Regions from separate parts of the Streptomyces sp. NPDC059743 genome, predicted to be linked through region 1. Evidence: riboswitches for the same ligand, from Rfam matches in the RefSeq annotation. Region 1 holds a riboswitch; each other region holds the start of a gene.
What was found. A riboswitch is a leader RNA that binds a small molecule or an ion and turns the genes downstream of it on or off. The one in region 1 is predicted to bind cobalamin.
Positions count from the first base shown of each region.

Region 2: linked by a shared signal. The riboswitch ahead of ACFV6H_RS14295 (cobalamin biosynthesis protein) and the one ahead of ACFV6H_RS24235 (CbtB domain-containing protein) in region 1 are both predicted to bind cobalamin.
Region 3: linked by a shared signal. The riboswitch ahead of metE (5-methyltetrahydropteroyltriglutamate--homocysteine S-methyltransferase) and the one ahead of ACFV6H_RS24235 (CbtB domain-containing protein) in region 1 are both predicted to bind cobalamin.

Region 1 covers NZ_JBHWGS010000013.1:263,189-267,394, forward strand. Annotated here, with positions in the region: gene cbiE (precorrin-6y C5,15-methyltransferase (decarboxylating) subunit CbiE) at 1-433, opposite strand, end outside; gene ACFV6H_RS24230 (CbtA family protein) at 800-1,633, opposite strand; gene ACFV6H_RS24235 (CbtB domain-containing protein) at 1,655-1,879, opposite strand; cobalamin riboswitch at 1,917-2,085, opposite strand; gene ACFV6H_RS24240 (histidine phosphatase family protein) at 2,153-2,896, shown strand; gene ACFV6H_RS24245 (GlsB/YeaQ/YmgE family stress response membrane protein) at 2,968-3,231, opposite strand; gene ACFV6H_RS24250 (TIGR03086 family metal-binding protein) at 3,399-3,968, opposite strand; gene ACFV6H_RS24255 (DUF6597 domain-containing transcriptional factor) at 4,032-4,206, shown strand, end outside.
Region 2 covers NZ_JBHWGS010000006.1:392,008-396,213, reverse strand. Annotated here, with positions in the region: gene ACFV6H_RS14310 (class II aldolase/adducin family protein) at 1-95, opposite strand, end outside; gene ACFV6H_RS14305 (anion permease) at 270-1,508, shown strand; gene ACFV6H_RS14300 (hypothetical protein) at 1,559-1,789, shown strand; cobalamin riboswitch at 1,835-1,976, shown strand; gene ACFV6H_RS14295 (cobalamin biosynthesis protein) at 2,009-3,121, shown strand; gene ACFV6H_RS14290 (cobyric acid synthase) at 3,118-4,206, shown strand, end outside.
Region 3 covers NZ_JBHWGS010000026.1:92,777-96,982, forward strand. Annotated here, with positions in the region: gene ACFV6H_RS34990 (TVP38/TMEM64 family protein) at 1-131, shown strand, start outside; gene ACFV6H_RS34995 (enoyl-CoA hydratase/isomerase family protein) at 154-1,248, opposite strand; cobalamin riboswitch at 1,352-1,632, shown strand; partial or broken gene metE (5-methyltetrahydropteroyltriglutamate--homocysteine S-methyltransferase) at 1,844-4,159, shown strand; gene ACFV6H_RS35005 (MFS transporter) at 4,177-4,206, opposite strand, start outside.

The sequences.
Region 1 (4,206 bases):
CGAGCCGCTCGGCGGGACGGCCGACCAGAGTGACGACCTCCGTGTCCTCCACCGGCCAGCCGAGCCGGGCACAGGCGTACGACACGGACGACGGATGCGGCAGCACCCGCAGCGCCCCGGCCCCCACCACCTCCGCGAGCGTCCGCCCGATCCCGTAGAACATCGGGTCCCCGCTCGCCAGCACACAGATCCGCCGGCCCGCATGGGCCGCGAGCACCCGAGGCACGGCGGGCCGCAACGGCGACGGCCACACCACCCGCTCGCCCGCACACTCATCCTCCGGCAGCAGCGCCAACTGCCGTGCTCCGCCGACCACCACCTCGGCCGCCCGCAGAGCCTCCCGTCCCACGCCGGAGAGCCCTGCCCAGCCGTCGGCACCGATCCCCACGACGGTCACCACGTGCGCTACGGCGGGAGACGGTGCTGCGCTCACTGCGATACACCTCTGCGCTTCTGAGCTGGAGAAAGACCGGCCCCAAACTCTACTGTCCAGTCATCTCCCGCCCTCGGCGGGCCCGCGCTCGCCTCCGACGGACCCAGGCCCGGAGCGCACGCCCACCTCGTCTCTCTCGCGAGTCCTGTGGCGCAGCGGATCACGTGGCACGGCTCGCGCTTTGCTGCTTCGGCTTCGGGAACCCAGGTCTCCGGCTCCTGGTACCGCCCGGGCCGCCCAGGCCGCCCCACCTCGGCCGGACGTAGCCGTCGGCATGTGGCTGTGCGAATGGGGCGGCTGGGGCGGCTGGATGCACTCGCTAGCGGATCGCCAGTTCTCTCAGAAGAGCCGGAGGCGGACGGAGCGTCAGCCGACGGTCCTCACCGGCGAGGTGACTCCATCGGCGTCCGTCCTCGCCGCGGAGGCGCCCCGGCCGCCGGGCTGGAGCACCCGCTCGGCCAGCGCGCCGAAGATCAGCCCGAAGGCCGTCCACAGCAGCGCCTGCACGGCGACCGACGCCAGCCGAAATTCCCAGAGAAGAGCAGCCGGGAAGGTTTCCCGGACGGCATCGGAGTTGGCGGGCAGAACAAGACAGGCGACCGCCACCGCGACGACATAACCGGCACCGGCGACAACGGACGCGTTCCAGTTACCCAACTTCGGAGCGAGCCGTCTGCCCGCGATGACGGCGACGACGGCCAGCAGCACGCTGAGCACGATCATCAGGAAGAACAGCGTGGTGCGCTTACCGATGGTGTCCGGGTTGCCCACCGCGGGCGGGGTCGCCGGATACTTCAGGAACGGCACCAGATAGACCGTGGTGAAGGCCGCTCCCGCGATCAGCGCCGCGGTCGCCCTCGGCCCGAATCCGCCGATCCTGCCCAGACAGACGGAGAAGACCAGCGAGGCGATTCCGCCCAGGGCCACTCCGTACACCAGGACACCGGTGGCCAGCCCGAACGTCGACTGGACCGGCCGACTGACCAGTTCCTCCTCTTCTTCGCCGTGCTCATGCGCCGTTGCCGCTGCGGGTGCGTGCGCGTGCTCCGCTGCCGGTGCCGACTGGGTCTCCTCCAGCGCGATGGAGTCCCGTACGGAAGGCTCACCGGCCAGATATGCCAGCGCGAACGCGAAGAGCCCGGCCAGCACACCCGCGATCATGCCGCGGACCAGGAGAGTTCTGACGGTGGAGGCATGCATGTGCGTGATCTCCGTCAGCGCTCAGTGGCAGGGAAAACCGAGCAGATGACGGCCGTCGTGCACCCACTCGTGCACACCCTCACCCGAGAACACCGACGTCGCGCCCTGCTCGGCGCCGACGAAGTACAGCAGCACCAGCATCAGAGTGCCTACGAACACCGCCCACGGCAGAACCGCGCGCAGTGGAAGCGGAGTCACCTTGACGCTGACGGGCGAAACGGTCGGCGGGGCTATGGACTCAGCCATGGCGGAACCTCCTTGGGGAACTCGCGTCCCATTCGGTGGAGCTCGAACGACGGCCGTCGGGTCTGACTGACCGGGCTCCGCTGCGCTGTTGCGCAGCCGACACCCGGCATACAGTGGCGCGACCGTGCCGGACTCTCACCGGACTTCCGTCCCGCCGTCGTGATATCGACGTGAAGGTATCGCGAACCGACAGACGGGCCAAGAGGACCTCGACCGACGCCAGGCCTGCGACGGGCCTGCAATGACCGCCAGGACCCGAGCGAGGAGAGCCGTATGACGACCCGGGTGACGCTCATCTCACCGGCCATCAGCACGGCCCTGCGCGAGGCCCGTTTCCCCAAGAGCACCGACCGCAGCGATACGGACCCGGCCTCGGACACTGGCCCAAACACCGCCACCGACACCGCCACCAACGCCTCGGGCACCGCCACCACCTCTGGCAGTGGCACCGGCACTGGCGCCCACACACTCAGCGCACCCGACACACCCGACGCCCTCGATCCCCTCGGGCTCCGGCAGGCCCAAGCCGTACGGGAGACCTTCCCCCGCGCCGCCGCCCTCTATGTCTCCCCCTCTCACCGCTGTCGCCGTACCGCCGAGATCCTCGGCCTGGACGCCAAGCCGCTGTCCGACCTCGCACCCTGCGCGATGGGCCGCTGGCAGGGCAGGACTCTCGATGAAGTGGCCGCCGAAGAACCGGAGTCCGTGGCCGTCTGGCTCTCCGATCCCACGTCCGCACCCCATGGCGGAGAGTCCTTGCTGACCTTCCACACCCGTGTCGGCCACTGGCTCGACAACCTCGGCTCCGACTCCGGCGAGGACCCGGGCGGACGCGTCATCGCCGTGGCGGAACCCGACATCATCCGCGCCGCCGCCGTCCACGCCCTCGGCGCCTCCCCGCAGTCGTTCTGGAGGATTGACGTACGGCCTCTGTCCCTCACCGAACTCAGCGGGCGCAGTGGCCGCTGGAATCTGCTTGCCGGCCGTCCTCTACACACCCACACCGCCGCACCCTGAGGACCGTCCGCCGACCCCCGGCGCCGTACACCCGGACACCCCAGGCACCCCGCGCACCCCGGCAAACTCGGTCAGCGGCGCGCCTTGGCCCGGTCCAGCGCGGCGACACCCACCGCCGCCAGACCGATCTGGATTATCCACTCGATCCAGTCGGGACCGTCCGTATCGGCGACACCGACGGCCGCCGCCAGAGCCGTACCGATCAGGGCCGCGACGATACCGACGGCGATCGTCCACAGCACACCGATGTGCTGGCGCCCTGGGACAACGAGCCGTCCCAGCACACCGATGACGATGCCGATCACTATGGCCGTGAAAATACCGGAGATCTCCATATCCACTCCTTCTCACCACATTCGCTGCCGTTCGTGGTGTCTGTCAGAACGTCTGCCCGCCGAATACGCGTTCAGTCCAGGAGTGCGATAGCTCGCCAGTTCGGTTTGAGGAACGCGGGCGGTGGAAGGGCGAACGTCCACGGGACGTCCCGAGACATCCCGAGACGCTACGAGTGGCTCCAGTGCGGGGCACGTCCCGTCGCGGCCAGCAGCACCTCGAACGGACCGGCGTCCTCCGCCACCGGCACCGGCTCCCCGAACATCCCCATCTCCCGTGCCGTCGGCGCCAGCGCCGCGAACTCCTCGCCGAGCATCTCGACGAGCGCCGGATCCGGCTCGTACGGCTGTCCCGTCGCCCGCGCCAGATCCCACCCGTGCACGGCCAGGTCGCCGACCACCATCGCGCCCACCGTTCTGGCCGGCAGCCCCATGGCCCCCGAGGTGCCCTCCTCGGCGCCCGGCGCGTCCCAGGCCGCGACGAGCCGTACGGTCTCGTCGGCGAACCGCTCGCGCCACTCACCCTCCAGATGCTCCGGGGCGGCGCCGAAATCGGCGTCCTTCTTGGCCGCCAGCGCCTGGAAGTTGACGACGACCTGGAAGAGATGGTCGGCCAGGGCGTGTACGTCGTACTCACTGCACGGAGTCGGTGCGGTGAGCTGGTCGTCGGTGATACCTCGAATGACGGTGACGGTACGGTCGGCCGCCACCTCCAACAGCTTGCTGATCTTGTCGCTCATGGCCCCGACCGTATGAACCGGCTACTCCCGGCGTCTTGAACAAACGCGACATAGGATCTGCCCATGGCAGGTCCACGGCGCGACACCCGGGGCATCGTCGACGCTCCCGAGCTGTTCGCGCGGGTACGTTTCCGGCGCCGCGAACCGGCGCCGGCCCTGCGGCCGTATCTGGAGCACTACTGGCTGATCGACTGGGATCTGGCCCGGCCGTACGTCTCCCACGTGGTGCCGCATCCCT
Region 2 (4,206 bases), on a different contig from region 1:
CCGACGACCAGTCCCTCGGAAGCCGTTCTGCGGGCGGTGTTCACCAGGTCCCGCCAGGCCCGGTCGATCGCGTCCTGATTCTCCTGATCGGTCATACCGTGATCCTGCCAGGAGTGCCCGGCGGCCCGTACGCCTGTTCTCCGGATCATCCGAACAGAATCACGCGGCGTCAGTTCGAGACACCACGAATACCTGTTCAGTTCATCTCCCGTTCACCATGACTCCCTACGTTCACCGAGGCCCCCTACGTCGAACGATTGCCTGGGTAAATGGAACACCTCACACTGCTGCTCGCGATCGTGATCGTGACGGCGCTCGTGTTCGATTTCACAAACGGTTTCCATGACACCGCCAACGCGATGGCGACGACCATCTCGACCGGCGCCCTGAAGCCCAAGACCGCGGTGGCCATGTCCGCCGTGCTGAATCTGGCCGGCGCGTTCCTCTCCGTGGAGGTCGCCAGAACGATCTCCGGCGGGCTGATCAACGAGAACGGCATCCGGACCGAAGTGATCTTCGCGGCGCTCGTCGGCGCCATCCTCTGGAATCTGCTCACCTGGCTGGTCGGTCTGCCGTCGAGCTCCTCCCACGCCCTCTTCGGCGGACTGATCGGCGCCACGCTGATGTCCGTCGGCACCTCCGGAGTCAACGGCGGTGTTGTCATCACCAAGGTGCTGATCCCGGCGCTCGCCGCGCCGGTCGTCGCCGGTCTCGCGGCGCTGCTGGCCACCGGACTGACGTACCGTATCGGCCGCCGTACGGACGACAAGGCCACCGCCAAGGGCTACCGCGCGGGACAGATCGCCTCCGCCGGTCTGGTCTCCCTGGCGCACGGCACCAATGACGCGCAGAAGACCATGGGCGTCATCACGCTCGCGCTCGTCACCGGCGGTGTCCTCGCGCCCGGCTCCAATCCGCCGCTGTGGGTCATCGTCTCGGCGGGCACGGCGATCGCGCTCGGCACCTATCTCGGTGGCTGGCGGATCATCCGCACCATGGGCACCGGGCTCACCGAGCTGAGGCCGCAGCAGGGCTTCGCCGCCCAGACCAGTGCCGCGACCGTCATCCTGGCCTCCTCGCACCTCGGTTTCTCGCTCTCCACCACCCAGTCCTGCTCCGGCGCCGTGATGGGCGCGGGACTCGGCCGTAAGGGCGGTGTGGTCCGCTGGTCGACCGCCACGCGGATGTTCATCGCCTGGGGACTGACGCTGCCCGCCGCGGGTCTGGTCGCGGCCTGCGCGGAGTTCCTGACCGGCCAGGGCAGTTGGGGCGTCGCGGTGGTCGCCGCGCTGCTCCTCGCGTGCTCCGGCGCGATCTGGCTCGCCTCGCGCCGCCGCCCGGTCGACCACACCAATGTCACCGACGCCGACGAGGCCGGATTCCCGGGTGGAGAGCCCGCCGGTGTCCTGGCCAACGGCATCACGGCCGGTGCGACGCAGGATCTGTCGACCACCATTCCGTCCCCACCGGGCAGCGCCGGTGAGCCGGCCCGAACCGCCACGGTCTGAATCACCCACCGCCCGAACCGCCACGGTCTCAAGGAAGAGCGAGCGAACGTATGAACATCGACTGGGCAGCGCTGGGTTCCGTCTTCGGAGTCAGCCTCGTGGTGACCGTCGCCCTGGTGGGCTTGTTCACCCTGGGCGTCGTCGGTCTCGCCAAGCAGGAGTCCGCCGGCGGGCAGGGCGGCGTTACGGGCCCGGCGGCTCTGGCGCGCACGGGCGCGTACGCCTGCTTCGCCCTGTGCGCGGCGGCCGTGGCGTACGGGATCTGGCTGATCGTCGCGTGACGCACGCCTCACCCTGTCCCGTCGCAGGTCAGCGATGAGTTGACGGGTGTTCGCGGGCGTGGTGGACTGCCGGGGCCATTACGGCGGCAGAAGAGGAAGCCGGTGCGAATCCGGCGCGGTCCCGCCACTGTCACCGGGAGTTGTCTCCCGGGAGCCAGGAACTCTCGCCGCCGCACCACGTCGAGCCGGGGCGCGGACCCTGAGTGAGGACATTTCGCCATGCCTGGCAGCGGTTCGGCCGTCGTGCGCGGCGGCGGTTCGGCCGCCGGACGGATCTTCGCGTACGGCGCGGCCCTGGGACTGCTGGGCGACCGGGTGTTCGCCGATCCGCGCCGAGGGCATCCGGTGGCCGCGTTCGGCCGGGCGGCGGGCGCCGTCGAGCGGGCGCTGTGGCACGACCACCGCGGCTGGGGCGCGCTGCACACGCTGGTATGCGCCGGAGGCGCCGTCGGCCTCGCGGTCGTCGCCGCCCGCAGTACACAGGCGGTACGGATCACGCGGACCGTACGGGTCGCGCAGGGCGTACGGGCCACGCGGGCCGTTCCGGGCGTACGTGCCGTACGGGAAAGCCGTGCCGCTTCCGTCGCACTGACCGCTCTGGCCACCTGGTCCGTCGTCGGCGGCACCTCGCTCGGCCGGGAGGCACGCGCCATCGGCGCCGCGCTCACCGCCGGAGACATTGAGCTGGCCAGGGAGCGGCTGCCACGGCTGTGCGGGCGCGATCCGCAGGCGCTGGACGGACAGCAGCTCGCCCGTGCCGTCGTGGAGTCCGTCGCCGAGAACACCTCGGACGCCGTCGTCGGCGCGCTGGTGTGGGGAGCGATCGCGGGCGTGCCCGGTCTCGTGGGATTCCGGGCCGTGAACACCCTGGACGCGATGGTGGGTCACAAGTCCGCCCGCTACCGCAGATTCGGCTGGGCGTCGGCCCGGCTGGACGATCTGGCCGGCTGGCCCGGAGCCCGGCTGACCGCCGCGCTGGCGGCGGTGGCGGGCGACGATCCGCGCGCGGCCCTGCGGGCGGTACGGCAGGACGCGCGGAAGCATCCGAGTCCCAACGCGGGCCCGGTGGAGGCGTCGTTCGCGGGCGCGCTGGGCGTACGGCTCGGCGGGACGCTCACGTACGGCGGACGGGTGGAGCACCGGCCCGTACTGAACGGCGAAGGGCGGCCCGTGGAGACGGCGGACATCGAACGGGCCGTACGGCTGTCGCGCCGGGTGAGCGGATACGCCCTCGCGGTCTGTGTCGCCGGCCGGTTCGCGTACGGCGCGATACGCCGCCGTACGGCCGAGACAGGCCGTCGTACGGCGGAGACCGGAAGGGGACGCGAATGAGCGGGCGCGGCGGAGGCCTGCTGGTGGCCGGGACCACCTCGGACGCGGGCAAGAGCGTCGTCACGGCCGGGATCTGCCGTTGGCTGGTACGCCGTGGAGTGAAGGTCGCGCCCTTCAAAGGGCAGAACATGTCGCTGAATTCGTTCGTGACGCGCGAGGGCGCGGAGATCGGACGGGCGCAGGCGATGCAGGCCCAGGCGGCCCGGGTGGAGCCGACCGCGCTGATGAATCCCGTCCTGCTGAAGCCCGGCGGCGACCGCAGCAGCCAGGTGGTGCTGATGGGACGGCCGGTGGGCGAGCTGAGCGCCAAGGGATTCTTCGGCAGCTCCGAGAACTCCGGGAGCGCGCTGCGCGGCGGACGCCGGGAGGCCCTGCTCGGCCCGGTCCTGGAGTGTCTGGAGGAGCTGCGCGCCACCCATGACGCCGTGATCTGCGAGGGCGCGGGCAGCCCGGCCGAGATCAATCTGCGCCGTACCGACATCGTCAACATGGGAATCGCACGCGCCGCGCGGCTGCCGGTGGTGGTGGTCGGCGACATCGACCGCGGCGGAGTCTTCGCCTCGTTCTTCGGTACGACCGCGCTGCTGAGCCCGCAGGACCAGGAGCTGATCGCGGGCTATCTCGTCAACAAGTTCCGCGGCGATGTGTCCCTGCTGGAGCCCGGTCTTGAGATGCTGCGCGGCCTGACCGGCCGGGCGACGCTCGGAGTGCTGCCCTGGCGGCACGGGCTGGGCATCGACGAGGAGGACGGACTGCGTATCTCGCTGCGCGGCGCCGTGCGCGAGTCCCTGGTGGCCCGCCCGTACGGCGAGGAGGTGCTGCGGATCGCGGTCTGCGCCGTACCGCTGATGTCCAACTTCACCGATGTGGACGCGCTCGCGGCCGAACCGGGCGTCGTCGTACGGTTCGTGGACCGTCCCGAGGAGCTGGCCGACGCCGATCTCGTGGTGGTGCCCGGCACGCGCGGCACGGTGAAGGCGCTGGCATGGCTGCGGGAGCGCGGGCTCGCCGACGCGCTCGCGCGCCGGGCCGCCGAGGGCCGTCCCGTGCTCGGGATCTGCGGCGGCTATCAGATCCTCGGCGAG
Region 3 (4,206 bases), on a different contig from region 1:
ATGTGGTCGCGGGCAGCCGCGCCGCCTCGCCGACATCACCGGTGTTCCTGATCGCCATGGGCTTCATCGTGATCTCCGGTCTGGTCGCGGCGGTGGTCGCCTGGCGCAAGCGCCACCACCTCCGCCGCTGACCGGTGCACTGAAGCCCTGCCGTCAGCTCACAGCGGCCAGCCCGAGGTCGCCGCCCGGCGGCGCCGCGAAGAACCGCGCCACATCGGCCTCGGTGACGTCTGTCAATTCCCTGGGTGACCACCGCGGTCTGCGGTCCTTGTCGATGACCTGCGCGCGGATGCCCTCCCGCAGATCGTGGGTGGCCAGCGCGGCGCACGAGGCGCGGTACTCCTGGTCGAGCACGCGCTCCAGCGTCGGCAGCCGACGGGCCCGGCGCATCGCTTCGAGTGTCGCCTTGAGCGCGGTGGGCGACCGAGTCAGGATCGTTTCCGCGGCCTCTTTCGCCGCGGGCCGGCCACTGCCGAGCAGCCGCTCGACGATCTCCTCCACCGAGTCGGCCGCGTAACAGGTGTCGATCCACTCGCGGTCCGCGGCGAGTTGGCCCTCGGGCACGGCCGTCCCGTGCTCAGTCCCGTACTCGGTCCCGTACGCGCGTACCGTCCCGATGACGTCCGCCGCCTCGCGTATCCCGGGCCCGGCCAGCGCGGTACGCAGTGCGGCCAGCCGCTCCGAAGGTACGAAGTGGTCCGCGAGCCCGCACAGCAGCGCGTCCGCCGCGCCCACCGCCCTGCCGGTCAGGGCGAGATGCGTCCCCAGCTCGCCCGGCGCGCGGGAGAGCAGATAGGTGCCGCCGACGTCGGGGACCAGACCGATTCCGGTCTCGGGCATGGCGACCGCCGACCGTTCGGTGACGATCCGCAGACTGCCGTGCGCCGAGACACCGACTCCGCCGCCCATCACGATGCCGTCCATCAGCGCGACATAGGGCTTGGTGAAGCGGGCGATACGGGCGTTGAGCCGGTACTCGTCGCGCCAGAAGTCGGGCGAGGCGGAGCTTCCGGCGCGCGCGTCCTCATGGATCGCGCGGATGTCGCCGCCGGCGCACAGACCGCGCTCGCCGGCGCCCGAGATGAGCACCGCCGTGACGCTCTCGTCGTCCTCCCACTCCGCGAGGGCCTCGGAGATCCGCAGGACCATCGGGTGGGTGAGGGCGTTGAGCGCGCGAGGGCGGTTGAGCGTGATGCGGGCGGTGCGGCCGGCCCGGCCGAGCAGTACCGGTTCGTCGTCGTGGACCATGCCGCCCAGTATCCGGCACGCCCGAAGCCGTCCAAGGAAAGTACGTCCAAGGTCGTCAGGTCCGTTCCCCGGACCGGGCTGGCCGCCGCGTCACACGAGCCTCTAGGCTGGACACGCAGTCGGTTCGCGCTGTCCGCCAGGCAGCCGCGTCGTAAGAGGGAACCCGGTGGAAATCCGGGACTGCCCCGCAGCGGTGAGTGGGAACGACCGCCGTCATACGCACTGGACGCACCGCGTCCGGGAAGCGACGGCCAGTAGGAGCCTCGTACCGGTACGTACGTCATACGTACGGCCAACGGTTAACAGCCAATGGTCACGGCCAACGGCCACGGCCACGAGGTGTGCCCACAAGTCCGAAGACCTGCCACTGCCCGTGTGCGAGCACCGCACACGGAGATCTCGGTGACCTCGTGGGCGGGTCGGCGGATATGGGCGGGCGTGTGCGACACGTGGCTGCGTGGAGCGCGGCACCGTCCCGGCTTCCGTTCCTTCGCCTCCTACGAGTTCCGCCGGGATCGTTCCCGCACGACTCGCGAAGGAGAGTCCCGTGACACCCAAGTCCGCAGCCGCGGCAGCCCGGTCACATCCGAGTCCGATGTCGAGTTCGAGGTCAAGGCCGACGCCGAGGGCCACCGTCCTCGGCTATCCGCGCCAGGGCGCCGACCGCGAACTGAAGAAGGCCGTCGAAGGGTACTGGAAGGGCCGGATCACCGCGGACACGCTGCGGGAGACGGCCGCAGGACTGCGCCGCGACAACTGGCGCCGGCTGGCCGACTCCGGTCTCCACGAAGTGCCCACGGGCGACTTCTCGTACTACGACCATGTGCTCGACACCAGTGTGATGGTCGGCGCGGTCCCGGCCCGACACCGGGCTGCCGTCGAGGCCGACGCGCTCGACGGCTACTTCACCATGGCGCGCGGTGCCCAGGATGTGGCGCCGCTGGAGATGACCAAGTGGTTCGACACCAACTACCACTATCTCGTCCCGGAGTTGGGCCCGGACACCGTCTTCTCCGCGCACTCGGACAAGCAGGTCGCGGAGCTGCGTGAGGCCGTAGCGCTCGGCCACACCGCCGCCCGGCCGGTGCTGGTCGGCCCGCTCACCTATCTGCTGCTCGCCAAGCCCGCGCCGGGCGTGGCCGACGGTTTCGAGCCGCTCACCCTGCTCGACCGGCTGCTGCCGGTGTACGCGGAGGTGCTGGCCGATCTGCGCGCGGCCGGTGCGCAATGGGTGCAGCTCGACGAGCCCGCGCTCGTCCAGGACCGTACGCCCGCCGAGCTGACCGCGCTCGCGCGCGCCTACCGTGAACTCGGCGCGCTCACCGACCGGCCTCAGCTTCTGGTGGCGTCCTACTTCGACCGGCTCGGCGAGGCCCTGCCCGTACTGGCGAAGGCACCGGTCGAAGGGCTCGCGCTGGACTTCACCGGCCCTGCCGCCGCCAATCTCACCGATCTCGCGGCGGTCGGCGGGCTGCCTGGCAAGCGGCTGATCGCCGGAGTGGTGGACGGCCGCAATGTGTGGATCAACGATCTCGCGGCCTCGCTGACCACGCTCGCCACTCTGCTCGGTCTGGCCGAACAGGTCGATGTGTCGACATCCTGCTCGCTGCTCCATGTCCCGCTGGACAGCGCCGCCGAGCGGGATCTCGATCCGCAGCTCACCCGGTGGCTGGCCTTCGCGCGCCAGAAGACCGACGAGGTCGTCACTCTCGCCCGGGGCCTGGCGCAGGGCACCGACACCGTCGCGGCCCGGCTCGCCGCCAACCGCGCCGATCTCGCCTCCCGTGCCGCCTCGGCGATCACCTGCGATCCGGCGGTACGGGCCCGCGCGGCGGCGGTGACGGACGCGGACGCCCACCGGGACCAGCCGTACGCCGAGCGCACCGCCGCCCAGCACGCGCGCCTCGGTCTGCCTCCGCTGCCGACGACCACCATCGGATCGTTCCCGCAGACCGACGAGTTGCGTACGGCGCGCGCCGAACTGCGGGCCGGGCGGCTGGACGGGACCGGATACGAGGAGCGCATCGCGGCCGAGATCCGAGAGGTCGTCTCCTTCCAGGAGAAGGCGGGCATCGATGTCCTGGTGCACGGCGAGCCAGAACGCAACGACATGGTGCAGTACTTCGCCGAGCGGCTGACCGGATATCTCGCCACACGGCACGGCTGGGTCCAGTCGTACGGCACCCGCTATGTCCGTCCGCCGATCCTGGCGGGCGACATCTCGCGGCCCGCGCCGATGACCGTCGCCACCACGTCGTACGCGCAGTCGCTGACGGACCGGCCCGTCAAGGGCATGCTGACGGGCCCGGTCACCATGCTGGCCTGGTCGTTCGTCCGGGACGACCAGCCGCTTGGCGAGACCGCCCGGCAGGTGGCGCTCGCGCTGCGGGACGAGGTCGCGGATCTGGAGGCGGCCGGTACGGCCGTCATCCAGGTGGACGAACCGGCGCTGCGGGAGACGCTGCCGCTGCGCGCGGCGGACCGGCCGGCGTATCTGGACTGGGCGACGGAGGCGTTCCGGCTGACGACGGCGGGCGTCCGTCCCGACACCCAGATCCATACGCATATGTGCTACGCGGAGTTCGGCGACATCATCCGCGCCATCGACGACCTGGACGCCGATGTGATCAGCCTGGAGGCCGCGCGCTCCCATATGCGGGTCGCCGACGAGCTGGCGGCGGCGGGCTATCCGCGCGAGGTGGGCCCTGGTGTGTACGACATCCACTCACCGCGCGTGCCCTCGGCCGAGGAGATGACCGCCTTGCTGGGCACGGCACTTGAGGCGGTCCCGGCGCGGCGGCTCTGAGTCAATCCCGACTGCGGTCTGAAGACACGCGGCTGGTCCGAGGTCCGTACGTCCCTGGAGAACCTGGTGGCGGCGGCACGGACGACACGGAGCCGCTTCTCGTAAGGCAGCCAGGGAGGGGCCTAAGGCGCGGCTGAGGGCGACGTGGTGTC